DNA from 4 places in the Paenibacillus sp. JT31N11 genome. Region 4 is predicted to be linked to each of the others. Evidence: riboswitches for the same ligand, from Rfam matches in the RefSeq annotation. Region 4 holds a riboswitch; each other region holds the start of a gene.
What was found. Region 4 has a riboswitch for cyclic di-AMP ahead of AC0YNV_RS30170 (hypothetical protein). Riboswitches for the same ligand answer to the same signal wherever they lie in the genome.
Positions count from the first base shown of each region.

Region 1: another riboswitch for cyclic di-AMP. It lies ahead of AC0YNV_RS14050 (3D domain-containing protein); the one in region 4 lies ahead of AC0YNV_RS30170 (hypothetical protein).
Region 2: another riboswitch for cyclic di-AMP. It lies ahead of AC0YNV_RS28465 (APC family permease); the one in region 4 lies ahead of AC0YNV_RS30170 (hypothetical protein).
Region 3: another riboswitch for cyclic di-AMP. It lies ahead of AC0YNV_RS37200 (ubiquitin-like domain-containing protein); the one in region 4 lies ahead of AC0YNV_RS30170 (hypothetical protein).

Region 1 covers NZ_JBWDNQ010000003.1:326,065-334,140, reverse strand. Annotated here, with positions in the region: gene AC0YNV_RS14075 (type 2 periplasmic-binding domain-containing protein) at 1-55, opposite strand, end outside; gene AC0YNV_RS14070 (helix-turn-helix domain-containing protein) at 117-1,013, opposite strand; gene AC0YNV_RS14065 (SGNH/GDSL hydrolase family protein) at 1,253-1,918, opposite strand; gene AC0YNV_RS14060 (acetylxylan esterase) at 1,937-2,899, opposite strand; gene AC0YNV_RS14055 (polysaccharide deacetylase family protein) at 3,151-4,080, shown strand; gene AC0YNV_RS14050 (3D domain-containing protein) at 4,143-4,814, opposite strand; cyclic di-AMP (ydaO/yuaA leader) riboswitch at 4,929-5,167, opposite strand; gene AC0YNV_RS14045 (PAS domain S-box protein) at 5,245-6,702, opposite strand; gene AC0YNV_RS14040 (TetR/AcrR family transcriptional regulator) at 6,833-7,456, opposite strand; gene AC0YNV_RS14035 (CAP domain-containing protein) at 7,683-8,076, opposite strand, start outside.
Region 2 covers NZ_JBWDNQ010000010.1:224,722-232,797, forward strand. Annotated here, with positions in the region: gene AC0YNV_RS28455 (MFS transporter) at 1-616, shown strand, start outside; gene AC0YNV_RS28460 (polysaccharide deacetylase family protein) at 640-1,560, shown strand; cyclic di-AMP (ydaO/yuaA leader) riboswitch at 1,771-1,931, shown strand; gene AC0YNV_RS28465 (APC family permease) at 2,064-3,881, shown strand; gene AC0YNV_RS28470 (hypothetical protein) at 3,945-4,508, opposite strand; gene AC0YNV_RS28475 (M50 family metallopeptidase) at 4,944-5,594, opposite strand; gene AC0YNV_RS28480 (alpha/beta hydrolase family protein) at 5,874-6,728, shown strand; gene pepT (peptidase T) at 6,868-8,076, opposite strand, start outside.
Region 3 covers NZ_JBWDNQ010000024.1:5,535-13,610, forward strand. Annotated here, with positions in the region: gene holB (DNA polymerase III subunit delta') at 1-426, shown strand, start outside; gene AC0YNV_RS37165 (PSP1 domain-containing protein) at 431-1,231, shown strand; gene AC0YNV_RS37170 (initiation-control protein YabA) at 1,279-1,677, shown strand; gene AC0YNV_RS37175 (tRNA1(Val) (adenine(37)-N6)-methyltransferase) at 1,824-2,606, shown strand; gene rsmI (16S rRNA (cytidine(1402)-2'-O)-methyltransferase) at 2,603-3,502, shown strand; gene AC0YNV_RS37185 (AbrB/MazE/SpoVT family DNA-binding domain-containing protein) at 3,644-3,898, opposite strand; gene AC0YNV_RS37190 (HD domain-containing protein) at 4,173-5,483, shown strand; gene AC0YNV_RS37195 (TatD family hydrolase) at 5,503-6,282, shown strand; cyclic di-AMP (ydaO/yuaA leader) riboswitch at 6,455-6,657, shown strand; gene AC0YNV_RS37200 (ubiquitin-like domain-containing protein) at 6,898-8,046, shown strand.
Region 4 covers NZ_JBWDNQ010000012.1:83,894-91,969, forward strand. Annotated here, with positions in the region: cyclic di-AMP (ydaO/yuaA leader) riboswitch at 271-468, shown strand; cyclic di-AMP (ydaO/yuaA leader) riboswitch at 561-745, shown strand; gene AC0YNV_RS30170 (hypothetical protein) at 862-1,272, shown strand; gene kdpF (K(+)-transporting ATPase subunit F) at 1,393-1,470, shown strand; gene kdpA (potassium-transporting ATPase subunit KdpA) at 1,511-3,190, shown strand; gene kdpB (potassium-transporting ATPase subunit KdpB) at 3,212-5,245, shown strand; gene kdpC (potassium-transporting ATPase subunit KdpC) at 5,293-5,907, shown strand; gene AC0YNV_RS30195 (histidine kinase) at 6,028-8,076, shown strand, end outside.

The sequences.
Region 1 (8,076 bases), on a different contig from region 4:
ATACCAGCAAAAGCCGAAGACTGCGGTTGCCCCTCGGGGCTTGTTCGTTATACATGTTCATTTCTCCTCGCGATTAATTTCCTGTTGGCCTGACGATCGGAGAATCCTCTCCTTGATCAGGAGATTCGCCGGTTCTTGGCCATTTTTCGGTATTCCCCCGGAGTAGCTCCCACGATTCGCGAGAAGAGGCGGGAGAAGAAGGAGGCATTGGCGAATCCGACGGACTCCGCAACAACCTCCATGCTCCGGTTCGTTTCGTGCAGCATTTGCTTGGCGCGTTCGATCCGGATATGCTGCAGCATCTCATTGACGCTTCTGCCTGTCTCCTGTTTGAACACGCGGCCCAAATGCCGCTCGCTCAGACTAAACACCTGAGCCAGATAAGCAAGTGTAAGCTTTTGATGAAAATGATCTTCCAGAAACACGCGGACACGGCGGGCCAGAATTTCGTGGCCGCCGCAGGCATAGGACACCTGCTTTGTCGTCTCCCGTTTTTCATAGAAGCGGGATAACAGAACGAGCAGTTCCATCAGCTTGAAGCGAATCAGCAGCGGTGAACCTGAATCCTCATCCTTGGTCTCGGCAATCATATCCTCCAAAATGCCGACGATTACCGATGACTGTTCGGCACTCAGGGTCATTTTTCGGGGCAGCCTGCCGCTGCTATCCATGAATGGCGTAATAAAAGCAAGCGTCCCGGGCATCTCATGATCACCAGGAAGGCAGCCCGCCAGGGACTGCGGAACAAACAGAACATTGATAATCTCGATCCCGGAACCGTTCAGATGCTCAATGGCATGCCGCTCGCCGGGATGAATGCTGTACATATCGCCCGCCCGCACCTCATAGGGAAAACGGTCAATGAGATGCAAGCCTTCGCCCTGAACCACATATACCAGCTCGATGAAATCATGCGCGTGCTCATCAAATACGTTATGCTGTCCATGGGAAGATCGCTGTACCCAGATGCCTTGAGCATTTTTACGGTATCCCGATAACGTCTTAACGGTCATGTTGATTCCTCCTTCCTGCTGGATGCCCCGGATTAATACCAAGTAATTCACTCGTTTTTATATTATTTATAATAACGCATTATAAGGTTCGGTTTCATGCTCTATCGGGACAATATCATGTCTTATTCGGACTTTTTTCCTTCCAATATATTCCTGAAAAACAAAAAAGCCGCTTTAATCCGCACGGGGGCGGAAGCGGCTTTCGTATTTTCTTTACTGACGGTTTTGAGAAAATTGGTTTATACAAGCCCTTGATTATAGTCGAAGCCAATCCCCTGCAGGAATGATCTGGCCAGAACGGCATGTCCGGTCTGCGACGGATGGACCCGGTCCCAAGCAAGCGTAGCCGGATACAAATGCTCCAGCAGGCGGTTGAACGCCGCCTGAGTGTTGACATAAACCGCATCGTACTTCCCTGCAATCCGCTTCACTGCTTCGCCGTAGCGGTCCATCGTTTCACGCATCGCATCGGTTGGATTAGGTTCGATATAGAACGGAGTCATAAGCACTAATCCCTTCAGACCGGGTCTTGTTCGGGCTACCAGCTCTTCAAGGGTCTGCTCATATTCCTCCAGATACACATGGGCTTCCGTCATCGCAGGCACGTCGAACTGCCGCCAGACATCATTGGTTCCGATCATGATCGACAGCCAATCCGGCTTGAGGTCAATGACATCGGTTTGCCAGCGGTCCTTCAGGTCCCTTACCGTATTTCCGCTTGTTCCGACATTGACAACCCGAATGCCCAGCTCTGGATATACAGCCGTCAGCAGTGCGTCAACCACGCCGACATATCCTCTGCCAATCGCATTGAACAACCCTTCCCCTACCGGTCTTGCCCGGTCGCAATCCGTGATGGAATCGCCGATCATGACAAGCTTGTCCCGTTTCTCCAGCTTAAGCATAAAAGATTCCTGCCTCTCCTAGTAATTCCCCAAGAAATATTGAAAAATCTTGTCATGGTGTCCAGGCAGCCCTTCATGCCCGAAATCCGGATAAATTTCCAACCGCTTCGGCGCCGTTATCTTGTTGTAAGCGGCAAATTGAGTGGAAGGCGGACATATCGTATCCATCAGACCTGTTCCCATCAGTACCTCGCCTTTAATGCGTTCGGCCAAATACTGAATATCAATATAGCCCAGCTTGGTGAAAATTTCATCCTCCCGCTTATGCTGCGGGTCGAAATGCCGGAAATAGGTGCGAAGCTCGGCGTAGGCGTCCTTCGCCAGATCCATCTCCCATACGCGCCTGTAATCGCTCAGGAATGGATAGACCGGCGCCAGCTTGCGTATACGCGGCTCCAGTGAAGCGCAGGCAATCGTCAGACCGCCTCCCTGCGACCAGCCTGTTGCGAATACCTGCTCCGGGTCCACATTGGGCATCTGCATGACAATGGAAGCCAGCTGCGCCGTGTCCAGAAAGATATGCCGGAACAGCAGATTATCCGGCTGATCATCCAAGCCGCGGATAATATGGCCGTGATGCGTATTGCCGGTCACGCCGCCGACATCCTGTGAAAGTCCGCCCTGTCCCCTGCAGTCCATGGCAAATACCGAGAACCCGAGCGAGACATAACCGAGACGCTCATGCCAATCGCCTACATTCCCGGAATATCCGTGAAAATGCAAAACCGCCGGCCGGGGCATGTCCGCGTTACGGGGACGGGCATATTTAACATGAATCCGCGCTCCCCGCACACCCGTAAAATAAAGATCGAAGCATTCCGCAGCAGGTGTCTGGAAGGAGCTTGGAACAAGCTCGATCTGCGGTTCGGTCTGACGCATTTCATTAAGGGCCCTGTCCCAATAATCATCAAAATCGGCAGGCCGGGGATTTCTCCCTGTATACGCTTGCAATTCAGCAAGCGGCTTATCAATTGTAGGCATTTCTCTAACTCCTTTGCTGTTGTGATTACTTTCCATGTTAGCGGTTTTATTCTTCATCTGTAAAGTTATTTTTGCAGAAAGCTGCCCCGGAACGGACCTTGCCGCAAACGCTGCAGGCAGCTTCGCTTCATGTCATCGACGGTTATCCGCTGCTTCGCATGCATGATCGGAAAACAGAGGGGCACAATGAATAAAGCGCAAGAAGGAATGGCTTGTCATTCATCAAAATCATCAAAATATGGAGGGTTTACATGCAGCGGAATAATCATGGCGTTCGCTCTATACGAAAAACAGTTCTTATCCTCCTCGCGGTCATGTTACTCTCCGGCTCACTTGATCCGGTGCGTAGACTGCATGCTGCTGCGCTGGATAAACGCCCCTCTCCCTTACATACTCAACCACAGGATGAGCCCGGCAACTTGCCGCTTAGCATACCCGGCGTCAGCGAGCATTCCTTCCAGAGCGGACAGACAGGTCAGCAGAAGAAAAAGAAACAATCGCAACGTGACGCCACATCCTGGGTAAATCTGCAGCAGCGTTATCCCGGTACCTTCATTATTGGCGGCCCGCGCAAGGAGAGGAAGGTTGCGCTTACCTTTGACGACGTGCCTGATCCCCGCTACACGTCCAAGGTGCTTGATATATTGGCCCGCTATAAAGTCAGGGCGACTTTTTTTGTAGTCGGATCGCGCGCCGCTTCTTATCCGTCCATAGTCAGACGCATTGGCAGGGAAGGACATGTAATCGGCAACCATTCCTATAACCATGCGGTATTCTCGCGTATTTCCCTGTTTGCCTTCCAGCAGCAGATCCGCAATACTGACGCCATATTGCGTCCGCTCGCCGGATATAGTCCCAGATTAATCAGACCGCCCTATGGGGAAGTACTGCCCGGGCAAATTGAATGGATGAAGCAAAACGGTTATATTGCCGTCAACTGGGATGTCGACTCCGTCGACTGGCGGGGCATCGACAGCAGTACGATATTGTTTAACATCAAGAAAACCCTGCAGCCGGGCTCCATTATACTTCAGCATGCAGGCGGAGGCATCGGCCAGGATCTATCGGGAACATTAGAGGCGCTGCCCAAACTGATCAAGCTGCTCCGCAGCAAAGGCTATCAAATGGTTACGCTCCCCGAGCTGCTTGGAGAACCGGCTGCACGAAGCGTAAAGCCCTGAAACCGCCAAGCGGCGCCCCTGCAATGGGGCGCCGCTCATTTATGATCGATTATATTGAAGCATTATGATTTGCCCAGAACAAAAACCTTTACATATTGAAACCCGAACTTCTGGGCTTTTTCCTGCGATTGCGGTACGAAGATATCAATGCGATCCCCTTTGATCCCGCTCCCCATATCTGTCGCTACGGCCATCATGCCGCCAACAGGCAAACCGTCATGATCGTAACCGGTGATATACACCTTGCTTCCCATCGGAATACGGTTGGGATCAACTGCGATCGTACCCAGCTTGAGCGGGTTGCCGTAATAGTCAACCGGGCCCCAGCCGTTCTCGGATTCATCAGCTGTATAAGCGCTTGCTTTGGCTTGTACAACATCCGTATAGTTGTAGGCCAGTCCGTTGACTGTCACGGTATTTTTCGGCAGCGCTTTGGCCGTTGATTCCATTTTAATCGCCTTGACCGCCGCGGGTTTCGGAGCTGCTGCCGTTTTTTTCGCTGCCGATCCCGGCACTGTGATGGACAAGCCCGCATAAATATTGGACGGGTCCACGTCTGGATTCGCTTTCACCAGCTGATCGAGCTGCACACCGAATTGCTTGGACAACGTCCAGAAAGTATCATTGTCTTTTGCCTTGTATACCGCTGCAGCGTTTGCCGCCCCTGCATGGGCAAGAATTGCCAATCCAAGTATAGCTGCTGCTGCGCCTTTTCTCCATTTTGCATTTACCAAAACCAATGTCCTCCTTTTTATTTACGGGTTTATCGGCATGTTCTGATACAGAACTGTCTCCAAACTCCGTCATCGCTCAAACAAGGCAGCCTCTCTCCCGATTGGTTAAGTATGCCTGTTTGTGCATGCGGCCTGCGAGGTTAGTTGTCGGATTCGGATTGAGGAGTTCAACCCTACGCCATAGCGGATATGCCCGCTCCAAAGCGATTCACCCCCAGCGGATTTTCATCCTGCCAATTCGACTGGCTCGGATAATATTCCGCGAGGCAGGAAACAGATTATGGCTTGCTGAAAGCATCTGTTTGCTGCCTCATAAAGATCCCCCGTACGATAAGTTTCGGCTCGCGTTAAAGGATACCATAATTCTATCCCCCAAATACACTGGTAAATAGGTCCAGCCGCGAACAATAACGGGCTGAACGCCATTCATTTATCCCTCTGTCTCCCATTCAAAGGCAGACAGCTCAACTGTGACGGTTGTGCCGCTGCTTTCCTCGCTTTCAAATTTCAGCGTACCGCGGTGGGCTTCAATAATGCGCAAGCAAATCATGAGTCCAAGCCCGGTACCGGAGCTTTTGGTCGAGTAGAAGGGGCTGCCTAGACGCTCAAGCTTATCCTTGGGGATTCCCACCCCTTGATCTTGAATGCGGACAATGAGCATACCCGCGTCCCCCTCCTTCAGGGTAATGGATAAATCTCCTCCGCTTGGCATCGCCTCTATGGCATTTTTCATCAAATTGATAAATACCTGCTTGAGCTGATTCTCATCGCAATATACCGTCGGCATCTTCGCGGCAAAATCCTTTTTCATCTCGACATTGTTCATAATCGCCTGGGTTTCCAGCAGCGTAATCACATTCTCCAATATGGAGGCCAGATTATGCTGGCTGAACTGCTTGACCTGGGGTTTGGCCAGCGCCATAAATTCCTGCACGATCGTATTGATCCGGTCCAGCTCCGCAAGCATAATATTGAAATATTCATGATGGTCGCTTACCTTTGTTTTTAGAAACTGCGTAAAACCCTTTAAGGAGGTTAAAGGGTTTCGGATTTCGTGAGCGATTCCCGCCGCCATCTGACCTGCTACCGACAGCTTCTCTGACCGGATAATCGCTTCTTCCTCTCTTTTGCGCTCCGTCAAATCACGAAACACGCTTTGCACAACAAAGGGGCGTCCCTGAAAATTATGAATCCGGATGCCTGAAACCTCGACATCGATGATCCTTCCATCAAGGCTGACGATTTTGGATTTCATAAAGTCCAAAGGCTCATCCGAGGCAAGCAGCAAGCTCATGCGTTCGCTCGTCATTTGCCGGTAATCGGCGTGAATCAAATCCATATAGGTAACGGTAAATAATTCCTCAACCCTGGTGGCGCCAAAGAGGAGGAGGCCGGCATTATTCGTATATAAAATCGTTTCCCCGTCATGAACGACGATGGGTTCAGGCAAATATTTGATCAGGCGTTGATACCTGAGTTCATGCTCACGTAAAATTTCATCCGCTTTTATCGTACTGGTGACATCCGTCAGCGTACCAACCAGTGCGGGGCGGCCATCATACTCGACCAGTAATCCCTTGGCTTCATAGTAGAACAGACTTCCGTCCTTCCTGAGCCCTCTGAGCCAATTGCGGGCGCCCCTGCCTTCCCCTCTCAACCGACGGCTGATCTTGTCTTTGAAAAATGCCCGGTCTTCCTCGAAGACCAGATCCTTGGGCTGCATACCGATAATTTCCTCACGGGAGTATCCGAACATCTCCGCCAGACACGGATTGACATACGAAATTTGATCTTCATGAAAAAGAAAGACGCCTATCCGCGACTGATCAACCAATTGATGCAGATGAGTGGAAATAAATGACTCGTATTGAGATTGTTGATCCTTCATAAAGCTCATCCCCCGACAGGTTCAAAAGAAGTATCCTTATCAATTCGCTAACATTTTGTCAATTCCCTCCATGTCAAAGGACTTATTTACAAAGGCGTTTTAATGCCTGTCTCTTGTTTTTTCATCGATATTAGGCCTTCATACCTGCCACCAATGTTCTTATTCCTTGATTGTAAATGGGGAGCGTCCTCTCCAAAAGTGAATCGATGGATTCCAGACTGCCATTATAGGTGTGGACGAATCCCTGCATGTAATAAAATAAAATGCGCGCACGATTGAGCGCCGCTTCAGCGTCGGCAGCAGGACCCTCGTCATCCACCACATTGTCCAGCGCCTGAATCAGGTGGCCGAATATACGGTTGCGGATCTGATTCACTTCAAGCTCGGGCTCCGGTTCATCCACCCGGCCGCCGCCCGATGTGATCAGAACATTAAAGAAGCTGCCGTTGCTCAGGCAAAACACAGCATACTCCTGGCAGGCGCCAATCAATTTGTCCAGCGGGACTGCGTCCGCGTCTCCCAGCCTATCCAGCATCCGGCCTTCCATCTCCGCAAGCGGCGGGATAGCGATCTGCTGCAGCAGATCTTCTTTATTCTTGAAATACAAATAGATCGCGGTATGCGAGCAGCCTGCCTCCTTGGCTATCTCACGCATCGTTACCGATGGATATCCCTTCTCTGCAAAAAGCCGTGCAGCCGAATGCCGGATGGCCTGTTTCATTTCTTCAGTCAGCATTTTTCGTCTTGTCGTCATGATCTTGACACCCCTTGTTTCGTTGTTTGGAATTTTAAATAACCATTGGTTACATAATAACCGCCGGTTAATTTCGCGTCAAGCCGAACGAAGGGTTCAAAACGAAACTATGTGATTTGTTGGTTCGCTCATAAGAGAAGCCCGAGGAAGCCATCATCCGGAGCTTGAATCCTGTATGCAACAAAAAAAGCGGCCAGCATTGGCCGCCTTTCCATCGTAAGTTATTCTAGGAAGTAAATTCTTGCACCCATTCGCCATTGTAATAAGCAACGCCGATTTTTTTGTAATTCGCACCCAGGATGTTGGCTTTATGGCCTGCGCTGTTCATCCATGCAGTCATAACTTCCTGAGGTGTACGTTGGCCTTTGGCAATGTTTTCACCCGCATAGTTATAAGATACGCCAAATTGCTTCATCATATCAAACGGGGAACCATAGGTTGGCGAGTTGTGATCAAAATAATTGTTGTCGTACATGTCTTTCGCTTTGGCAGTCGCCACTTTAGTCAGCAGAGCATCGGATTGCAGTGAAGACAAGCCTGCTTTGCTGCGCTCCTGGTTGACGAGCGTTACAACCTGGGAAGCAAATTCGCTTTGCGATACTGTTCCGGGATCTGTGGTT
Region 2 (8,076 bases), on a different contig from region 4:
GTTCTGGATATTCAACATTGCCAATTCGTTCGCCCAGACGGTGAACGGGCTGCTCAGCTCGATGATCCCTTTTTACGCCAAATATACGCTCCGCATTCCCGAATCCCAGGTTTCCCTGCTGTTGGCATCGATATTTGTATCGGTTATTCCCCTTGTGGTCGTCTGGTACTGGATCGTTAACAAGCTTGGTTCCCATAACGGCTGGCGGGTTTCTCTCGCTGTTTATGCCTTGTCCGTCATACCGCTGTGGTTCGGTCAGGGACTTGCCAGCGGGATTGTATTCGGGATTATTGTCGGCTTCGGACTGGCAGGGTTTCTGGTTACTCCGCCTGTGCTGAACAGCCGCATCATCGATCTGGATACGGCCAGGACCGGCCAGCGCAGGGAAGGCGTGTATACGGCTGTCAGCGGATTCATCACCCGCTCCAGCGGTCTGATCTCGGCCTTGGCATTCTGGACCATCGGCATGCTCTTTGGCTATGTAAGCGGCGACGAACCCGGACCGAATCCTGATTTGACCTTTCGCGTCCTGGTTTGTGTTGTCCCCTTTTGTTTACTGAGCGTTTCCTTGATTCTCTCGTTTTTTCTGAAGCCATTTCCGAAAAGTCAGGATTGAATAAAGTATTGGAGGTGCAGCAGATGGAGAAATATTTAATTTTGAATGCGGATGATTTTGGGCAGAGCGAGGCCGCCAATCAAGCTATTATGCATTTGCTGGAGGAGCGGAAGGTATCATCGGCAACGATTATGCCGCCTGCCTCGGCCTTTGAGCAGGCGGCAGCGTGGTGCCGTAAGCAGAAGGCAGCGAATATCGGGCTGCATCTGACGCTAACAAGCGAGATTGCCGCTTTGCCCTGGAAAAGCCTGACCGGCGATCCGTCGCTGGAGGGCCCGGACGGGCGCATGCACGCCACCATCGAAGCCTTCGAACGGCAGTCCGATCCGAAGGCGGTTGTACGGGAAATGCAGGCGCAGTTCGAGGCGGTGAAGCAGGCAGGTCTGACGGTATCCCATGCGGATAATCACATGGGAAGTCTCTATGGCCTGGCGACAGGCAGAAGCTATCTGCCGCAGGTGCTGTGGCAGTGCTCCCGGCGCGGCCTGCCATTCCGTCTGTTCCGCTGGATCGATCCCCGGGACAAGTTTCTGGCGTCTATTCCGGGGGCGGAGCAGGCGCTGCGCAAGGTGGTCCATCTTGCGGATACGCTCGGCGTGCCGATACCGGATTATCTGCTGAGCCATACGTATGGCGTGGAAGAAGGGGAAACCTATGAGAGCTTCAAGCAAATGATGATGGCAAAGCTCTACGATCTTCCCGAGGGAATTTGCGAGACGTATATTCATCCGGCAGCCGAGGACGAGCATATGAGCGCCCTTGTTCCATCCTGGGAGAAGCGGGTATGGGAATACAAGCTGATGCAGGGGGATGATTTCGCTTATGCGCTGAGGGATGCCAAGGTTGCCCTGGCGACTTACGATGATGTGCGCAAGTACAGAAAAAAGCCAAGGCTCAAATCCGCGGCTGTGCTGTTGAGATCGCTTATGACCAGACAAAAATAATGGGCAGGAAACATTATAGGTCATAAATGAAGATATCCTGCGAAAAAGGTTGATAGGAAGAGGATAGGATCTATGTAAGCGTTTATATCGCTATATAGGGTAATGAGCTTAAATATTTTCCAGTTTCCGTTGCTGTACAACAAATAAGTGAAGGAGTAATATTCAATAAGTGAAGCAGCAAGTCGTGGAAAAGAGTTTCAATTTCATAGAAATCCTTAATCGCTGAGTTCTGAAACAGAAACGGGGGAACCATGGAGGCAGATGCAGTTGATCTGGTCTCAGGGGTGAATCACCTGGCGCAAGCCAAGGTGTAGGGCGACTCTCGCGCCCGAATCCGGCAGCTAACCTCGTAAGCGTACGGAAGAGGAATTATCGCGTTTTAACCATGTTCAATTATGGATAAAGCCGCGGAAAGCTCCTAACTTTCTGCGGCTTTTTTATGCTTGAAATTAGGGATAGGATCATTTGCTTCACAACAAAAGCAGCTAAAAGGGGAAGTCACAGTGGTAGGCAGATTCAAACGGTTATTAATCGGACGTCCAATGAAAAGTGCGGAAATTGAAGGGGAAAAGCTGACCAAACTTAAAGCGCTTGCGGTATTGTCCTCGGATGCGCTCTCTTCAGTCGCTTACGGGACGGAGCAAATTCTGATCGTTCTGATGGCTGCGGGCTTCGCGGCGGTATGGTATTCCATCCCCATCTCGCTTGCCGTGCTGGGTCTTCTCCTGATTCTGATTTTGTCATACAGGCAAACGATCTTCGCGTATCCCGCCGGAGGCGGGGCTTATGTAGTAGCCAAGGACAATCTGGGCGTCCGCACCGGACTGCTGGCCGGAGGCTCGCTGCTTGTCGATTACATTCTTACTGTCGCCGTCAGCACATCCGCCGGGACTGATGCCATTACATCGGCTTTTCCGTCCCTGCATGATCATCGCGTACTGATTGCGCTCATCATGATTTTGTTTTTGACCATTATCAGCCTGCGCGGAATTACGGAATCCGCGTCCGTGCTTGCCATGCCCGTTTATTTGTTTGTCTTCGCGATTTTCGCACTCATTATTTCGGGAATCATCAAGTATGCGCTCGGAGGCGTTGACGCGCATCCTCCGGAAATCGGCGCCGCAGTATCGAATATCAGTCTTTTCCTGCTTCTGAAGGCCTTCAGCTCCGGCTGTTCCGCGCTCACCGGCGTGGAGGCGGTGTCCAACGCCATACCGAACTTCAAGCAGCCAGCCAATCGCAATGCCGCCGCCACACTGATCATGATGGGCGCCATTCTGGGCGCTATGTTTGTGGGAATCAGCCTTCTCGCCTACTGGTACGGCATTACGCCGAATCCGAAGGAAACCGTAGTCTCCCAGATCGCCGATTCCACCTTCGGCAGAGGCGTGATTTATTATATCATCCAGGGAGTCACTGCCCTGATTCTGTTTCTGGCGGCCAATACAGCCTACTCGGCCTTTCCCCTTCTGGCGTTCATGCTGGCCAAAGATAAATATATGCCGAATGTGTTTATGGTGCGCGGCGACCGACTCGGCTTTTCCAATGGCATTATCATTCTGGGCATCTTGTCCGCTCTGCTCGTGGTGCTTTTCCATGGCGATACGGAGAGCCTCATTCCCCTGTATGCGGTAGGTGTCTTTATTCCCTTTACGTTATCCCAGCTGGGGATGATGGTGAGGTGGATTAAGCTGAAGCCAGCCAACTGGATCATAAAATTAGTCATCAATACAATTGGCATGCTCACCACTCTGGTCATTACGCTGATTTTTATCTTCACCAAGTTCGGCCATGTCTGGATGGTCTTTCTCTTCCTGCCTGTTGTGATCTGGATCTTTCTGAGCATCAACAAGCATTACCGCAATACGGCGGATCAATTGCGGATCAACATGGAAGCGGACAAACCGGTTATTAAAGGAAGCACCATCGTGGTTCCGGTAGCGGGCATAACGCGCGTTGTCATGCAGTCGCTGAGCTACGCCAAGTCGCTGACGGAGAATGTGGTCGCCGTTTATGTGGGATTTGATGATGAAGATATTGAACGGATGGAGAAAAAATGGGAGGAATGGAATCCCGGCGTCCGTCTCATCGTGCTTCGGTCCAGCTATCGCAGCGTGATCAGGCCGCTCATGAAATTCATTGATACGGTCGAGTGGAAAAGCGCGGAAACCGATCATATTACCATTCTCATTCCCCAGTTCATAACCAAGCATTGGTGGCAGTATATTCTTCACAACCAGACAGGCTTGATGCTGCATGCTTATTTGTTCGCCCAGAAGGATGTAGTTATCACGACTGTCCCCTATCATCTGAATCGGTAAGCTAACCCGCCATGCGCATTGTTTTGGAATATCGATGCAGCTGATAGAATAGCAGCTCAAGCATCAGGCGGTCTTCATCTCTTGCTTAGCAGTAGATTGGCGCTGGATATAGCGCTCCAGCTCGCCCTGAAATTCCAGCTGCAGAGCTGCTGAATTTTCCAGATCGCCGGGAGTGACCAGCGAGGCCGGCTTGTCGGCAATCGGAAGTCCGCTATGCTCGAACACCTTGGCGACAAACTGGGTGCAGAAGTAAGCATTCTCGCGCTGGAACTCCATATTCAGCATAACGCCGAACAGGCCGATCAGATTGTATTTGTAGTTTTCCTTGTTGGCTTCAATGGCTTGGATGTAGGCCTGCATCCGCTCATAAGCGGAGCGGCTGATCGTACAGCTGTAGACGGCACAGACTGCTTTGCCGAACAGCTTGCCCTTCATATCCTCTTTGACGAATCCGCCGGATAGCGGATTAAGCGGCTGCTTGCGGCCAAAGCTGTATACATCCTTCAAGTCGGAGTCAAATGCGATGGAAGCGTGATTGCGGGGCGCCTTCGTGACGAATTTAATCATTCTTGTAAAAAGTGTTCCAGTGTCCGTCATCAGGACATAAATCGTTTTCTGATCATTCATAATCCATTTTCCCCCGTACCCTTATATGTTTCATTTCTGTTATCTTAAGAGTACGGGAGAACGCCGTATGACGAAACATGCTCGAGGTTGGTTTCTTACTGGACCTGCGGCGGGGATGTTAATAATTGGATGTCCCGTTCAGGCGCTTACTGGAGGTTGAACCGGTTCAATTGTGACAGCGGGTAAAGGGCAGCAGTTTGAGAACGGTATCCGTGGATGTTATCATATTGATATGTTCGGCGACTGCCAAAACGAAACGCCTGCTTTCTGTGCTTTCTGATCATTTTTTTTGGATGAAACCCGCCTCAGCCGCCCAATTGGCGGCCTTTTTCCGTTTTCCTAACTTATTGATTGATCGCGCTTCACATGGCTTATATTTATATAAGTTCAAAGGGAGGAACGCTGCCAAAAGGATGGCGAAGCCGTTTCTTCTTATCAAACCGTCTTCTGTCCGAAGCCGCGCTTGAACAAAAGCCCTGTCGACCCTCTGGCGCAGAGCAGCGAGAAGGCCATAAACAGGAGCGCCCAGACGATTGTCGGGATAAATGTTACTCTGCCGAGGCTGGCTGCATCCCCGGCAGTTCCCCATGCCATAAAAGCGTTTGACAGAATGGTGAAAGGGCTGATGATGGATTCCACCAGCACAATGAAGGCAATGAGCAGATAATAGCCATGCCGCAGCCATGCCGGGGCTATCGCGGCGATGACGAAAGTTGCGGCGGCAAAGACGGCGCACCATGCCATCCCGTAGCCATTGCGGACAAACAGCGCCAAGCCGATAAGGGCAAGCGCCGCGGCAATGTTCAGACCGGTCCGCTCTTTGCGGCTGGCATACAGCCGAAATAAGAACAGGGCGAAAAGGGCGGAGCCCATATAGCCGGCAAGGGCGATTGGAATCGCCGCCCACGTATCCGCATAGGAGGAGAAGGTAACGCCGCCGCCATTGGAGAACAAATGAATCGATCTCACCTTGCCTGACAGCACCAGCGTGACCAAAGCATGAGACAACTCGTGGACCAGCGTATCCACATTGCGGAAGTAAGCGGAGAACGGAATAAAGCGTGTAAGAAATATCGTAATAAGCATGAAGATTCCCATTTGCAGCCAGGCTTTAATAATAATCCCCCACTTTCTTTGTATTGCGAGTATAGCCGTTACTGCGCGATATTTTTATACTAACCTGTACGTTTCTATTTCGCAAAAGGATTCCAATATCAAGTAATTCCGCCAAACCACAGCGCTGGATGCGAAAGCGGCGACCGGCATTATTTTGCCTGGAGGCATAATTTGGTAGATAATAGAGGGGCATAGGCTTTGATATGAGATTCTATTCAGCAGAATGACAGGAAGGGAGCCGGGGAGCTAATGGGTGATCTGAGCAAGCAGTCGTTTTCCTTTTCATTAGGTGAGAATTTATATTTGCGCGGCGATGTGAGAGTGATCGAGGATGGTCGGAGGAAGCCGGTCATCATTGCCGTTCATGGGTTCAAGGGGTTCAAGGATTGGGGCTTCTTCCCGTATCTGTGCGAACAATTGGCAGGGAGGGGCTACGCGGTCATTTCCTTCAATTTCTCCTGCAACGGGGTAGGGGAAACGGATTTCGACGAACTGGACAAGTACCCGTTGAACACCTACTCCAGAGAGCAATCCGACCTGAAAGCGCTGCTCGACTATCTGATGAATGGCAAGCTGCCCTTCTCCCAGGATATCGATCTTTCGCGGATCAGTCTGATTGGACACAGCAGAGGCGGAGGCAACAGCATTATTTATGCCGCTCAGGATCAACGGATCGGAGCAGTTGTCACCTGGAACGGCGTCGCCAAGGCGGATTTGTTCGATGCGGCTTTTCGTTCAGAGGTTATGGAGCGGGGTATAGGTTATGTGATCAATGCGAGGACGAATCAGGAGATGCCGGTCAGCGCTGATTTTTTTCACGATCTCGATGCCAACCGGGAGCGCTTTAATATTCCTTCAGCATTGGCTGGACTCCCGATTCCCGTACTGGTGCTGCAGGGAGATCAGGATGCGGCTCGCCTGCTCACTGGTTTCAGGAAGCTTCAGACAGCCGCGCCTAATCAGCATTATGCCACCGTTGCAGGCGGGACGCATACCTTCGGAGCAGTCCATCCGTTTGCCGGGACGACAGAGGAGCTGGAGCAGGCCATAGCCATAACCGATCATTTTCTTGCCCGGCATCTGCCGGGTGTACGATCTGAATAATCGGCAGTGCCATCTGTAAAATAAAGCCGTGAACCTTCAACACCCGTTGAAATTCACGGCTTTATTTGTTTGCGGTACTGCCTGCGCGCTGCCGATGAAGGTTCATATCGGGCAACGCTTGCTCCATAGTGGATTTTATTTACGCCTGCTGCTCGAACTTGCTGATAATCGAGGTAATCACCTGAACGGACTTCTCCATATTGTCCACGGAGATGTATTCATACTTGCTGTGAAAATTTTCGCCGCCGGTAAAAATATTCGGTGTGGGCAGTCCCATGTAAGACAGCTGGGAACCGTCGGTCCCGCCGCGGATAGGTTTGATAATAGGTTCGATATCAAGCCCAAGCATAGCCTGGCGGGCGATTTCCACGATCTCCATGACCGGCTCGATTTTGGTTCTCATATTGAAATACTGGTCTTTCAGAGTGAGGGCGATGCTGTCTTCGCCGTATATTTCGCGAAGCTCGCTCACAATGTTGATCAGATTTGTTTTTCTGGCTTCGAACGCGGCGGAGTCGAAGTCGCGGATAATGTAATGAAGCTTCGTCTGCTCGACGCTGCCGCTGATGGAGATCAGATGGTAGAAGCCTTCATAGCCTTCCGTGTATTCCGGCGCTTCCTCCTTCGGAAGCCGGCTTTGAATCGCCATGGCGATTTTGGCGGAGTTGACCATTTTTCCTTTGGCCGTCCCGGGATGAACATTGGTTCCTTTGCAAATAATGGTGGCTGCTGCGGCGTTGAAGCTTTCGTATTCCAGCTCGCCCAGCGGGCCACCATCCACCGTATAGGCATATTGGGCACCGAAGGCAGCCACATCGAACCGGTGCGGGCCTCTGCCGATCTCCTCATCGGGCGTGAAGGCTACCCGGACGCGTCCATGCTTGATCTCGGGATGCCCGATCAGATAGGCCATCGCGGTCATGATTTCGGTAATGCCCGCCTTGTTGTCCGCGCCAAGCAGCGTCGTTCCATCTGTTGTAATCAGGGTGTGTCCCTTATAAGTGCTGATTTCCGGAAAATCCCTGGTGGTCAGAATGACAGGACCGGCTTCATTCAGTACAATATCGCCGCCTTGATAGGATTCAATCACCTGTGGTTTGACATTCGTTCCCGTAAAGTCCGTGGCTGTGTCCACGTGAGCCAGAAACCCGATGGTGGGCACCTGCTTATCGGTATTGGCAGGCAGTGTTGCCATGACATAACCGTTATCATCGATGGTAACCTCGCTCATGCCGATCCGTTTAAGCTCGGCGACCAGCTGGTTGGCTAATATGAGCTGCCCCGGCGTCGAAGGGCATGTCTCATTGGCGTCGTTCGATTGCGTGTCGACTATGGCGTAAGAGATAAA
Region 3 (8,076 bases), on a different contig from region 4:
GCGCGGGCTGCCGTTCATTTGGCTTCCGGGCTTGAGGCATGCCGCTTGATCATCCAGCAGAATGAGTTTGCAGAAATGAGAAATGTAGTGATACAATTAGGCAAGGATAGTCTGACCCGATTCACCGCGGCGATGGTATCCGCTCAACAGCAAGTATTCAAGACGGGACTTGGTGAACAGCCGCAGCTGCTGCTGTCACTGCTCGTATTATGGTATAAAGATATGATTCACTTTCAAGCTGGAAGACATGAGGCACTCGTTTTTATAGATCAGGTGGATTGGATCGGCAAACATGCATTCGGACGTTCAGCGGACGGTTGGGTACGGTGCATGGAGCATACGCTGGAAGCAGGCAAACGAATGCGTGCTCATGTACCCCCGCAGCTGGCCCTGGAGCAATTGCTTATCCGCATACAGGAGGGGTGACGGATTGTATAACGTCGTTGGCGTCCGCTTCAAGAAGGCGGGCAAAATATATTATTTTGATCCTGTGGAGTTTCCGGTAGATAAAGATCAGCATGTAATTGTGGAAACGGCCAGAGGTATTGAATATGGTAAAGTTGTGGTTGGGCACAAACAAGTCGGTGAATCGGATGTTGTCCTTCCGCTTAAGAAAGTCATCCGTATTGCAGGAGACAACGATGCCAAGATCGTTGACGAGAACAAGTCGGCTGCCCGCAATGCCTTTAATACTTGTCTCGATAAGATAAAAGATCATCAGCTCAAAATGAAACTGGTCGACGTCGAATTTACGTTTGACCGGAACAAGATCATTTTTTATTTCACGGCAGAAGGCCGGGTCGATTTTCGCGAATTGGTGAAGGACTTGGCCAGTGTATTCCGCACCCGCATTGAGCTTAGGCAAATTGGTGTGCGGGATGAAGCGAAGATGCTGGGCGGGATTGGCCCATGCGGGCGCGTTCTCTGCTGCTCATCTTGGCTGGGCGATTTTGAGCCGGTATCGATCAAGATGGCCAAGGATCAGAATCTATCGCTGAATCCAACCAAAATATCCGGTTTATGCGGAAGATTAATGTGCTGCTTGAAATATGAGCATGATAATTATGAAAGCGTCCGGGAAGAGCTTCCGGCCGTTGGCAAGGTCGTTGTCACTTCCCTGGGAGAAGGCAAAGTGACCGGAATAAACGTAGGCACCAAATCCGTTTATGTGCAACTATTCGATGGTGGGAAGCCGAAGGAAATGCCGCTGGATGATGTCGTGATTAAATAAGGCGGGAATCCGTAAGTCCGAAGCTGAACAGTCTTTGGGGTGGGAACTTGAACAAGAAGGATATATTTAACCAAATGGACGAGCTGGAAACGAATATGGGGAGCCTGCATGTTCAAATGGGCGCGCTCAAGCAGCGGGTGAAAGCATTGCTTGAGGAGAACAAACGGCTCAGCATCGAGAATCAGCAGCTGCGCAAGATATTTAAGCGCGAAACGGCGATTCTCTCCACTCACGTAGAGCCGGAGGCTGCCGTTGCTGCCGACGATCAGGGAACTGTAGAACTGCCTCCTCATATGCCCTTGGACCAAGCGGCAGCTGTCGGCGAGGGCTACGACAATCTTGCCCGTCTTTATCATGAAGGATTTCACATTTGCAACTTGTACTATGGGCATTTGCGTACGGAGGGTGACTGTTTGTTCTGTCTATCCTTTCTGAATAAGGAATGATTACACAACAAGACCCGGCTTCCCGGGTCTTGTTTGTTTTATGTCCCGAGAACACGGATTAACCATATTCCTTCCTGGATTATGCCGGGATGTCAGAAAGGCTTGCAGCGGGTAATAATAAGGGAAGAAATGAGGGCATCATGCACGTGTCTAATCCATTTAATGAAGGAACACTGAAATCGAATGAACGGCTGGATGATTTGTTGACCCATCAGCTGCACATCATCCAAAGCCGGGATGTGTTCAGTTTCTCTATGGATGCGGTTCTGCTGGCGAGGTTCGCCGGGGTCCCGCCACGGGGAAAAATACTGGATTTATGTACCGGAAATGGAGTTATTCCTCTGTTGTTATCTACGCGCACCAAGGCGGCTATCACGGGCGTTGAGATTCAACCCCGCCTTGCGGATATGGCCAGGAGAAGTGTGGTATGGAACAAGCTGGAGCGTCAGATTCACATTCACGAAGGCGATCTTCGTTATTATATAGAACATAGCGGTTATGGCAGCTTCGATGCGATTACGGTCAATCCCCCTTACATGCCGGTAGGAATTGGCGAGCGGAATGAGAATGAATACGTTGCGAATGCCAGGCATGAATTAAACGGGACTTTGGATGATATTGTTGCCGCTTGCGCCAAGCTGGTCCGGACCGGCGGACGTGTATCCATGGTGCATCGGCCGTCAAGATTGATTGAGATTACGCAAACGCTTCGAAAATGGAAATTGGAGCCCAAGCGGATCCGCTTCGTCCATCCACATGTGGAGGCAGAGGCGAATATGGTGCTGATTGAAGCGGTACGCGACGGCAGGCCCGATGTTAAGCTTCTGGCGCCTTTAATCGTTTACAATAGCCAACGTCAATATAATGAAGAGATCATGCAGATCTATTATGGAAATCATCAGCCGGAAACGAGGATCGAGCCAACATGAAAGTTCAGCAAAGCTTTACGAAAGCGAAAGATCAAGAGAGCAAGAAAGCGGGTACGCTTTATTTGGTGGCAACGCCGATTGGAAATCTGGAAGACATAACTTTTCGTGCGATCCGCACGTTGAAAGAAGTCGATCTGATTGCGGCGGAGGATACCCGGCAGACACGCAAGCTTCTGACTCATTTTGAAATCCCGACCAGGCTGGTAAGTTATCATGAGCATAATAAATCGGCAAGCGGCAGCGAGCTTATTCGTCTTCTCTCTGAGGGACTCTCAATTGCGCTGGTGAGCGATGCGGGGCTTCCCGCCATTTCTGATCCGGGTGCAGAGCTGGTAGTAGCGGCAGCTGAGCAGGAAATCGCGGTGGTTCCCATACCAGGGGCAAACGCGGCGCTGTCGGCACTTATCATATCCGGCCTGCCTACAGACAGATTCCTGTTTACAGGATTCCCCCCGCGCGAGCGCAAAGCACTGCAGGAGTGGCTGCAGCAGCTGAGGAAACAGGATGCGACTATCATCTGCTATGAATCGCCTCATCGGGTGGCCAAAACCCTCACGGCTATGCTGGAGCAATGGGGCGACCGTGACGTAGCTATGGTGCGGGAGCTCACGAAACGATTTGAGGAGGCGGCGAGAGGGACAATATCGGAATGTCTGGCTTGGCTCAGTGAACATCCGCCGCTTGGCGAGTACTGCCTGGTCGTTGCCGGAGCCGATGCATCGGATGCGAAAGATCTGGAGGGGGATGACAAGCCCTGGTGGACGGAGCTGAATCTGGAGGAGCATGTAAGTCGTTATGAAGGGCAGAATCTGGATCGGAAAGAGGCCATCAAGCTTACCGCGGTTGATCGAGGGTTGGCAAAACGCGACGTATATAATGAAATCATGCGAAAGTGAATGCCGTTTCTTTCTTGGGGCCATAAAAAAAAGGACCTTCCTGATAAGCAAACTCAGGAAGGCAAGGAGTATTAAAAAGGTTAGAATTAACAAATGTAAGTTGATTAATTATATTATAACGCATGATTCCGGTTTTGTCTCTTATTTTGTTACAGGAGTTGGCATTTCGGATAAACAAGCGTTACATACAATTTTTCCCTTGAAGTAAGTGACATTCTCGGCATTACCGCAGAAGATACAAGCGGGCTCGTATTTTTTCAGCATAATGCGTTCGCCGTCCACATAAATTTCCAGGGCATCTTTTTCACCGATGCCAAGCGTACGGCGCAGTTCAATGGGGATTACAACACGTCCGAGCTCATCCACTTTACGCACAATACCTGTTGATTTCATCATAATCTATCCCGTGCTCCTCTCAAAATACTTATTTCGTCATTTTTCGACAAAGTTCTATTAATTCTTGTTTTTATAATACCAACGTTTCCCATAATAGTCAACCTTGATTCTGCTTGCATATACGCCGTTTTTCTCCGTTTTATCCATAAGGATAGGGTGTATAGCCTTACATAAATCATACAACGATACTGACTATTTGGTAATGCGTTTACGACACAATTCGACACATTAAAAAGAAATTATGTCGAATAATTGAACATCGGAGGGGAAAAAGATGAATCCTAGACATCATTCGCTAGCCGAGGAGAAAGTATTTAAAGATCCGGTTCATAAATATATTTATGTGCAGGATGAGACGATATGGAATCTCATTAATACGAGGGAATTTCAGCGTCTGCGGCGAATTCGTCAGCTCGGTACATCTTATTTGACCTTTCACGGGGCGGAGCACAGCCGCTTCTCGCACTCACTGGGTGTTTATGAAATAACCAGAAAAATCATTTCCCAATTTGAACGGGGTGGTTATACGGACTGGCCCAGGGAAGAGAGGCTTGTGACGTTATGCGCCGCTCTGCTGCACGATGTGGGTCATGGTCCCTTCTCGCATTCCATTGAACAGGTGTTTGATACTGATCATGAGGAATGGACATGCCGTATATTACTGGAGAATACTGAAATTAACCAGGTTCTCCGCGACTGCGACCCCTCCCTGCCGGAACGGGTGGCGGCTGTCATCTGCAAAACGTACAATCAACCGATTGTGGTCAGCCTCATATCCAGCCAGATGGACGCGGACCGTATGGATTACCTGCTGCGCGATGCATACTATACAGGCGTCAATTACGGAACATTCGATCTGGAACGCATTCTTCGCGTTCTAAGGCCGTATCAGGGACGAATTGTTGTAAAAGAGAGTGGAATGCACGCTGTTGAGGATTATCTGATGTCCCGCTACCAAATGTATTGGCAGGTTTATTTTCACCCGGTCACCAGGAGCTCGGAAATTATACTTCGACAAATATTTCGCAGAGCGCGCGAGCTTTATGGGGGCGGGTATGCTTTCTCATGGATGATCGAACCGCTCCGGCATCTGATGGAAGGTACGCTGGATGTGGAGAACTATCTCCTGCTGGACGAAGCCATGGCTCAAACAGCCTTTACGCAGTGGTTGAAGGAGGAGGATTCTCTGCTGGCAGAATTATGCACCCGATTCCTGAACCGAAAACTATATAAATACATAACCATGGACAATGCCGATGAAAAGCTTTGGCAGGAAATTCGTGAACAATTCCAATCGATCGGTCTAAATCCGGACTATCATCTGGAAATCGACTTTCCCTACGATATGCCGTATGATGTATACCGTCTGGGGCATGATTTCATGGACAAGGATGAACGTCCGCCGATTCTGCTTCTGGGGCAGGATGACCGCTTGTCCGAAATCTCCAGAAAGTCGGATATCATCCGCTCGATTACCGGAATTCATCAGGGCAAATATCATCTGTATTACCCCGAAGAGCCTTTACTTGAATCGGCACATCTGTTGTCGCCGCATATCCGCGAACGATTCGGGCTCTTATTATAGAAGGGAGATCAACTTGCTTATGTTAATCGACACGCATACCCATCTGGATTCGAAACAATTCGACGAGGACCGCGCGGAAGTGATCGAACGGGCCCGTGCTGCCGGGATCTCGAGAATTATAAATATCGGCTTCGACCGGGAGACCATTCCCACGACAATGGCTCTGGCGGAGCAATATGATTTTATCTATGCGATTGTAGGCTGGCACCCTGTTGAAAGCATTCATATGCTGCCCGGGGACCTGGACTGGATTGCATCGCTTTGCGATCATCCCAAAGTTGTCGGAATCGGCGAAATAGGCTTGGATTATCACTGGGATACGTCTCCGAAGGACGTTCAGCAGCGTGTTTTCCGGGAGCAGATCCAGCTTGCGCGGCAGAAGAAGATGCCCATTTCGATTCATAACCGGGAGGCGCATGAGGACGTGCTTCATATACTGAAAGAGGAGAATGCCAAAGATGTGGGCGGAGTCATGCACTGCTTCTCAGGCAGCTGGGAGACGGCGAAACAATGCCTCGACATGAATTTCTATATTTCGTTCGGTGGACCGCTCACATTCAAGAACGCGCGTGTTCCCAAAGAGGTGCTTGCACAGGTGCCGCTTGACCGTATTTTGATCGAGACCGATGCTCCTTATTTAGCTCCCCACCCCTACAGGGGGAAACGAAACGAATCCGCTTTTGTCCGTCTTGTAGCAGAAACGGTTGCCGAAATTAGAGGGAAAACTGTAGAAGAAATCTCGAAAATTACGACAGAGAATGCTCAGAATTGTTTTGCTTTTAAAGAAAAAGGGCTATAAGAGGCAGCAATCAAGACATTTCGAGTGAAAAAACTAATTTTGAGTCAGTAAATTGGCAGTTTTTCACGTGATTTTCCTTAAAATTCGTTAAAATCGCGATTAATCTCTTCTTTACAATGAGCAGCAAAAGGCGGTATCATTCATCTCAGAGCTTCAAAACTTGCATTCCTTTTCCAACATATCGCTTAATCTCCGAAGTCGGAGAGCGGGGGAACCAAACATTGATACACTTCGTATCGGACGAAGGGCAGTAAATGTTGAATTCTTCTTGGGGTGAATTTTATGGAAGCATGTGGTAGACATGCCAGCCATGAATAGGGCGACTCTCTCGCCCGAATCCGACAGCTAACCTCGCCAGCGTAATAGTGTTATAAGAGAGATCAACCTCGTGCATTTAATCCATGTCCCGTCGTCATCTGGGAAGCCACGAAACAGATCCTCTGTCGTCGTCGGCTTCTTTTATTTTGAATATTGCGTAAAAAGACGACATAGGGTTTAGCATGGAGGTCGAGGTTGGAAATGAGGAGTGGCGTGCAATCACGCCAACAAAAACAATAGAACCGTCAAAGGCAATCATGTAACTAGGCGGCGGGGCTATGAAGGAGGACCGAAGAAGTGGGCGCACTCCAGCTTAAGGATACCCATGGTAAACGATCATCCAGCATGTCTTTCGCATTGCGATGGAAGCATGAGAACGTGCGTTTAATATTACTGAGCGCTCTGATCTCAATCGCTATGACTTTCATGTTTCTGGTGTTGTTGTACGGAACGGCTGACAAGCACGTCTCCGTAGTAGTGAACGGACAAGAAACCATTGTTTCGACAAAACAATGGGTCCTTCAACGCCTACTGGATGAACAAGCCATCACGATAGGGCAGTATGACAAGGTGTCCTTACCTCTTAACGGGGGAATAAAGGACGGCGACCGCATCGTCATTGACCAAGCGGTACCGGTCCATGTGAAGGCAGACGGCAAGGTAAGAACGTTGTACACGACAGAAAGAACGGTTAAGGCAGTGATCGATCAAGCGGATATACTGATACGCAATCAAGATAAAGTATGGCCTGCCCTGGAGGACAGAGTGAAGTCCAACATGAGTGTAACGGTCACACGGATCGAGAAGAAAATGTCTGAGAAAGCTTACACGGTTCCCTTTTCGGTCGTGAAGAAGGAAGACCCCAAGCTCGAGCAGGGCAAACTGAAGCTTATTCAGAACGGCAATGAAGGTAAAGTAGTCAAACAGTTTGAGAACGTATATGCGGATGGGGTGCTTGTGTCCCAGATTATGGTTACCAAGCTGACGAAAGCGGAGTCGGTCGATAAAGTGGTGGCTGTCGGTACCAAGAAACCGGAAACGAATGTAGTAACGCTCTCGGCGAAGGCGGGCTCTTCTACAGTAACGACCAAGCGGGGCGACAAGCTGAAGCCTAAACAGATTTTGAAGAATGTAACGCTGACTGCTTACGCTGCGGGCGTTTCATCAACGGGCAAGTCAAAGAGTCATCCGCAATATGGGATAACGGCATCAGGTGCGACGGTTCAAGAGGGAAGAACTATCGCGGTTGACCCGAAGGTTATTCCCATCGGCTGGTGGGTCTACATTGAGGGTATCGGTTTCCGCAGAGCGGAAGATACGGGCAGTGCCGTCAAAGGCAAAAAAATCGATGTTTATTTTGAAAGTGAGTCTTATGCTGAGAAGTTTGGTCTCAAACGAGGATACACGGTTTATGTGCTCGGGCCGAATAAGCCGGAGGCAATTTAACCTTGGGACTTAACTCCCTTAATAAGGGTT
Region 4 (8,076 bases):
TTTTGCGCAATTACTCGTTCCCTCTTCATGTTGCTAATACGCTGCTCCATTCTTCATATAAGCTCCCGAAGGGCCTGGTTGCGTTTTAAGCGGAGATAAAGAAAAACGGCGAAATACCGCGATATACAGAGCATAAAGAAGCATTGATCCTCTGAAAGCGCTTGAAAATATGTCCAGCGGCGTTATTTGTGCCCATAGCTGTTCTGGACATGCTTTACACGCCGTACGGCTGGGAGTATGATTCATATCGTGCTTAACAGCATATATCCATTTTTTTGATCGCTGAGTTTCCGCCTTCGGGTGGAAAGCGGGGGAACCATAGAAGCGTTGTTGGTATCCGATGTGAGAGTCGGATCGTACAGCGCAGGGGTGAATCGTTGCAGGAGTGTCATGAAACTCATGCAGCGTAGGGCGACTCTCACCGCCCGAATCCGACAGCTAACCTCGTAAGCGCAGGTGGAGAGAGGAATGGTGAACGAAGTGATCGATTAAATTCGACCGCAGAGCGTCACGTGCCTCTGCGGTTTTTTGTTGTATAGATTTTTGTATAAATCTTGAATTTGTTTCATTCGCTGAATATTGCGCAGCAGCTGCAGTAACGGGGGAACCAACGACCGTCCTCGTCCATCGGGACGAAGGCGACGGTCACGGGGTGAATCATCCGGCATTCCAAAATGCCGGGCGTAGGGCTACTCTCATGCCCGAATCCGACAGCTAACCTCGTAAGCGTACCGGGAGAGGCAACACTTATCGCGAGCGATCAGGACGTTTGTCATGGTCAAAGAAGCCGCAGGTAAAGGTTACTCTTTTCCTAAGGCTTCTTTTTTGTTGCCTTCTTCCCTGAATTTGGAGGAGAAAAGTATGGAACAACGGCCAATATTGGTGGCTGCATCGACTGAGGCAGGGAGAAAATTCGTACGGCTGCTGCTCTACAAACAGCAGCCTGTGGTCGCCCTCACGAATAATAGGAGGGAAGAAAAGCTGCTGCGGGAACTGGGCGTTAATGAAATTATACGAGTGAACACGACCCGCAGCAAAGCGGGAGCGGCTCCCCAATTTTCGATCGGACGCGTTTATATTTTTGAGTCGAGCTTGCCGCTCAGCTGTCAGTATCTGCAGCTCATGGCCAACTGGTCCTGCCAGGAGATTACCGTTATTACGACGGTATGGCATCCCGAGGTTATTTATAAAAAGCTTGGGGCTGCCTATATTGTGCGCACGCAATCCGGAGATGTCGGGTTCTTGCTCAGCCGCCTGAATGATCAACCATAAAGGGAGTGCTGTTATGTTGGATGTATGGATGATTTTGACTTTGATCGCATCTTTCCTTGTTATCGCCGGATTCTTGGTTTGGTGCGACAAATCGATCGACGAGACGGAGGGAGAACGCTTATGACGCTGGTATTGATTTTTACAGGCGCGTTGCTGATCTACCTGGTGTATGCCCTGCTTCATCCGGAGAAATTTTAAATGAGCTTGAGAGTCGATTAAGCCCCAAGGAGGAACGGCTATGGACATATTGCAAATTATTATTGTGATCGGCGTTCTGATGCTGATCGCCAAACCGCTCGGGAATTATTTATATCATGTATTCTCGAATGAACCTAACCGCACCGACAAGGTGTTCGGTCCGGTGGAGAAAGTGATTTATATGATCATGGGGCTGAAGAACAGGGCGGGGATGAGCTGGAAGAAGTACGCCATCAGCTTCGTTACCATCAACTTCATATTCGTAGCCATCAGCTATGTGCTGCTTCGGGTGCAGAGCGGGCTGCCGCTAAATCCGAACGGAATCGGCGATATGGAGCCCACGCTTATCATGAATACGATAATCAGCTTCATGACCAATACGAACCTGCAGCATTACAGCGGTGAAAGCGGGCTGTCGTATTTCACGCAAATGGCGGTCATCATGATGATGATGTTCACGTCGGCGGCGACCGGCTTCTCGGTTGCAGTCGCATTCGTGAGGGGAATCACAAGCAAAGGCAAAACGGTAGGCAACTTCTTCGAGGACTTCGTCAAAGCGCACACGCGGGTCTTTTTCCCGCTGGCGATTATCGTCACCCTGGTGCTGGTCGGCCTGCAGGTGCCGCAGACGCTTGATCCCACCTTGTCCGTAACCACTCTGGAAGGCGCGACCCAGCAGATCGCAATCGGACCTGTAGCTTCATTGGAATCGATCAAGCATCTGGGCACCAACGGAGGCGGGTTCTTCGGCGTCAACTCGGCGCATCCGTTCGAGAACCCGAGACCACTTACGAATGTCATCGAGATTTTGTCGATGTGGATGCTGGCTGCGGCTCTGCCTTTCATGTACGGCAGGTTCGCAAAAAGCCGCAAGCAGGGCTGGGTTATTTTCTCGGCCATGATGATCCTGTTCCTTGTATTCCTCTCTGTCGTCTATTCGGCTGAGAAAAGCGGGAACCCTGTCATGAACGGGCTTGGCATTGATGCATCACAAGGCAGCATGGAAGGTAAAGAAGTACGCTTCGGGATTGCCCAGTCGTCCCTGTTCACAGCGGTTACGACGGCGGCGACAACGGGATCGGTCAATAACATGCACGATACGCTCACACCGATAGGCGGTCTTGTACCGCTTGCAGAGATGATGCTTAACGTCGTATTCGGCGGTAAAGGCGTGGGGCTGGTCAATATGCTGATGTATGCCATTCTTGCCGTATTCATCTGCGGTCTGATGGTTGGGCGAACGCCGGAGTTTCTCGGCAGGAAGATTGAACCGCGGGAGATGAAGCTGATCGCGATCGCTATTCTGGCGCATCCGTTTATCATTCTTGCACCGACGGCCATTGCCTTCCTGACCGATCTTGGAAAAGGGGCCATTACGAATCCTGGCTTCCACGGCATCTCGCAGGTGCTGTATGAATACACCTCATCCGCGGCTAACAACGGCTCCGGATTTGAGGGACTCGCAGATAATACGCCGTTCTGGAATATTACCACGGGCCTTGTCATGTTCTTCGGAAGGTATATTTCGATGATTGCGCTGCTGGCCGTTGCCGGGTCGCTGACCCGCAAGCAATGGGTGCCGGAGACGATCGGAACGTTCCGCACGGACAATGCGCTGTTCACATTCTTATTGATCGGGACTGTCATTCTGATTGGCGCGCTGACCTTCCTGCCAGTTATCGTTATGGGCCCGATCGCCGAGTATTTGACAATTCGTTAAAGGAAATGGGGTGAGCCGAGAATGAATGGAAATCGTAAAAAAAGCATGTTTTCTGGCGATCTTGTCGTCCAGACGCTGAAAGCCAGCGTAATCAAGCTGAATCCCGCAGCCATGATCAAGAATCCTGTCATGTTTGTCGTTGAAGTCGGCACCGTCATCGTGCTGCTGATGACGATATTCCCGGGATATTTCGACTCAAGGGACCGCATCGGCTTCAATTTGACCGTGTTTGTAATCCTGCTGTTCACGGTGCTGTTCGCCAACTTCGCAGAGGCTTTGGCTGAGGGCCGGGGCAAGGCGCAGGCGGATTCGCTCAAGAAAACGAAGCAGGAAATTATGGCCAACAAGGTCGTAGGCGGCGGCATCAAAGTCGTGCCTTCCACCGAGCTTCGCAAAGGGGATATCGTCATTGTCTCGCAGGGGGAGATGATTCCCGGTGACGGCGAAGTCATCGAGGGTCTCGCATCTGTCGATGAATCGGCGATTACAGGCGAATCCGCGCCCGTCATCAAGGAGGCCGGCGGCGACTTCAACTCCGTCACCGGCGGAACAAGGGTCGTCAGCGACCGCATCAAGGCCCGGATCACAAGCGATCCCGGCGAAACGTTCATCGACCGGATGATCGCGCTCGTCGAAGGGGCGAAGCGGCAGAAAACGCCGAATGAAATTGCCTTGAATACGCTTCTGATCAGCTTGACGCTTATTTTTCTGATTGTCGTCGTAACGCTTGGACCGATTGCTTCCTACGTGGATGTCGATCTGGAAATTCCGGTTCTCATCGCTTTGCTCGTCTGTCTCATACCGACGACAATCGGGGGACTGCTGTCGGCGATCGGCATCGCCGGCATGGACCGGGTCACGCAGTTTAATGTACTGGCGATGTCCGGTAAAGCGGTGGAAGCCGCAGGGGACATCAATACGATGATTTTGGATAAAACAGGGACGATCACCTTCGGAAACCGGATGGCCAGCGAAATCGTACCGGTGGGCAAGGCGAATGTGAACGAGACGGCTGCCTGGGCGGCGATCACCTCTGTACAGGATGAAACGCCGGAAGGGCGCTCCGTACTGGAATGGATGAAGAAGAACGGCAAAACGTACGATGCCGCGCTTGGCGAAGGCGGAAGCTTTGTGGAATTCAAAGCGGAAACCCGGATGAGCGGCATTGATCTGAAGGATGGCCGCATCGTGCGCAAAGGCGCAGTCGACGCGATCCGTAAATGGGTGCTGGCCCAGGGAGGCGCTATTCCGGCGGATCTGGGTACTCAGGCGGACCGGATCTCTTCCGAGGGCGGTACGCCGCTGGCCGTAGCGGTAGACAAAGAGATCTTCGGATTGATTTATTTGAAGGATACCGTGAAGCCCGGTATGCGGGAACGCTTCGACCAGCTTCGGGCAATGGGCATCAGGACGATCATGTGTACGGGGGATAACCCCTTGACGGCGGCTACGATTGCCAGAGAAGCGGGCGTCGACGATTTCATCGCCGAGAGCACCCCTGAAGACAAGATTGCCGTTATCCGCCGCGAGCAGGCCGAAGGCAAGCTGGTTGCCATGACAGGCGACGGCACGAATGACGCTCCGGCACTTGCGCAGGCGGATGTCGGACTTGCGATGAACAGCGGCACGACAGCCGCCAAGGAAGCGGCAAATATGGTCGATCTCGACTCCGACCCTTCGAAGATTATCGAAGTGGTGGCAATCGGGAAGCAGCTGCTGATGACACGCGGAGCATTGACTACGTTCAGTATTGCCAATGACGTTGCCAAATATTTCGCAATTATTCCAGCAATGTTCATGCTGGCTATTCCGGAGATGGATGCTTTGAACGTGATGCGGCTGGGTTCGCCGCTGTCGGCGGTATTGTCGGCCTTGATCTTCAATGCGATCATCATCCCGCTGCTCATCCCGCTGGCAATGAAAGGGGTCGCTTACCGTCCGATGAGCGCTTCGCGTCTGCTAAGCCGCAACCTGTTCATCTATGGATTGGGAGGAATAATTGCTCCGTTCATCGGTATTAAATTGATTGATTTGATCGTCCATGTATGGATCTGACGAACGGCGCAAGGCTATAAACTCAAATGGAAAGAAGGAATCGTACCATGAGTACACCACTTACGGATAGCGGGAATGAGAAGCAGTCCGGAGGATCGGTTTTCGGGATTGCCCTGCGGGCCGGCGTGCTGTTCATCGTACTGTGCGGAATCGCTTATCCGCTTGTCAGCACGGGACTTGCGCAGCTGCTGTTTCCCTCCCAGGCGAACGGGAGTCTGCTGAAGGATAAAGGCGGTAATGTAGTCGGCTCCGAATTGATCGGGCAGAACTTTACGGATCTGAGCTATTTTCAGGGACGCGTATCCAGCATCGAATATAAAGCGGAGGCTTCCGGCACCAACAACTATGCGCCATCCAATCCGGATCTGCTGGCGCGGACGAAGGCTTCGATCGAGCAGTGGCAAAAAGATAATCCTAACGTGCCGCTTGCGCAGCTGCCGCTTGCGCTGGTGACCAATTCGGGATCGGGTCTCGACCCGGATATTACCCCGCAATCAGCCCTGGTGCAGATTCCCAGAATCAGCAAGCTGACCGGCATTTCCGCTCCGGAGCTGGAGGCATTGGTCGATGAGCATACGCAAAACCGGGACTTGGGCGTATTCGGCGACAAGCGGATCAACGTGCTGAAGCTCAATCTGGCTTTGTCGGAGCTGAAGAAATAAGAGTAACCGTACCCTGTCCGCACGGCATTCCGCGGACGGGGCGGTTTCTTTTTCGGCAGAATCAACGGCATAATAGGCATATAAGCAATTCGATGATTGGCTGCGGGAGGGGGAGGGAACGTGACTCAGTTCAGACGCAAGACACCGGAAGAAATCCTGCATTCTATCTCCAGGCTGCACCGGGGACGCTTGAAGGTCATTATTGGCGCGGTCAGCGGATCCGGCAAAACCTATCATATGCTTCGGGAAGGCAAGCTTCTGAAGCAGCAGGGGATCGATGTGGTCATTTGTGCGGTATCGACGATGCAGCGGTCGGAAACCGTCCAGCAGGCGCTGGAGCTGGAACGCGTGCCAAGCATCCATTGGCAGCGGGCTGGCAAGGAGCAAAAGGACCTGCCGCTGGAGGTTTTGCTTGCCCGGAATCCCGAGGTGCTGCTCGTCGACGGTCTTGCCCACCGCAACCGTGAAGACGCCCGCTTCAAGACCCGGCTCGAGGATATTCAATTTCTGATGGACCACGGGATCAGCATTATTACCACGATTAATGTCTATGAGCTTGCTGGTGAAGACGAATTTGTCTTCAAGATGACAGGCATCAAGGCCGAAGATACTGTGCCCTCGAATACCCTTGAATTGGCGGACGAAGTCCGGTTGATCGATGTTTCGCCGGAGACGATACTGAAGCGCATTGACGAGGGGGTATTGGGAGACAGTACGCATCCCGCCTTGTCCCGCCGCGGAAATCTCGGCGTGCTCCGCGAGATTTCGCTCCGGCTGATGGCCGAGGGCGTCAACGATTCGCTGGAGAAGCACCGGGAGGAGCAGGGGCTTATTGGCCCCTCCGGGGCGGCGGAACGGATTCTTGTCTCCGCACAGTATCACTGGAACGGGTCGCTCTACGTACGCAGGGGACAGCAGGTCGCCAAGCGGTTGAACGGGGATCTGGTGGTGGTCACGTTTGTTCTGCCCCGGCAGAAGCTAAGCCGCAACCAGCAGGCGTTCAAGCTTTCGATCCAGAAGCTGGTGGAGAAGGTCGGGGCCAAATTCGAGGAGCTGCCTCTGCCGCATCTGCGCAAGCTTCCGACTGAGCTTGTGCGTTACGCCACACAGCACAATGTGACCCGGATCGTCATGGGCCATTCCAAGAAGAACCGCTGGCAGGAGCGCTGGCAGGGCTCGATTGTAAACAGAGTGCTGAGACGGACGAGGAACATCGATGTATTTCTCATGGCGGACCGGGCAGAGCATGAGGGCGAGCGCATTCTGCCCGTCAAGCCCAATCCGGCCGGAGGAGAGGACTCGTTCCGCCGGCTCAGCTCGAGGGAAATCGAGGAGAAAATCGAGACGATCCGGCGCGGTACCTTTAAGGTGTATATCGGAGCTGCCCCGGGAGTCGGCAAGACCTATAAAATGCTGCAGGAGGGCAATATTCTCCGCAGCAAGGGCATCGATGCCGTCATCGGCCTGCTCGAGACCCACGGACGCAAGGATACGGCTGACCAGGTAGGCGGGCTGCCTGTTATTCCCCGAGCGAAGACCAGCTATCAGGCGGCGCAGCTGGAGGAGATGGACACGGAGACGATCATCTCGCTTCGTCCTGAAGTGGTGCTGGTCGACGAGCTGGCGCATACGAATGTGCCCGGCAGTCCATTCAAGAAAAGATACGAGGATGTCATCCGGCTGCTGGAAAGCGGGATTTCCGTTATTTCCACTGTAAATGTTCAGCATCTGGAAAGCTTGAACGATGCCGTTCTGCAGCTGACCGGCGTGCGTGTCAGGGAGACTGTGCCGGATGCCATTCTGAAGATGGCGGACGAGGTCGAGCTCATCGACGTCACGCCGCAGATGCTGCAGAGCCGGATGCGGGACGGGAAAATCTATGCGCTGGAGAAGGTGGATCAGGCGTTGGGATCGTTTTTTAAAATCGGCAATCTGATCGCCCTGCGCGAGCTCGCTCTGCGTGAAATCGCCGACGATGTGGACGAGCGGCTGGAGGCGTGGGACCGCAATACCTCGCTGCGGGGGCATTGGCGCAGACGCGAGGTGATCTTCGTCTGCGTGGACACGGGCAGCCGCTCCGAGCGTCTGATCCGGCGCGGGTTCCGGATTGCCCACCGGCTGAAGGCGGAATGGCATGTGCATTATGTGCATCATGGCGCGGTGAAGACG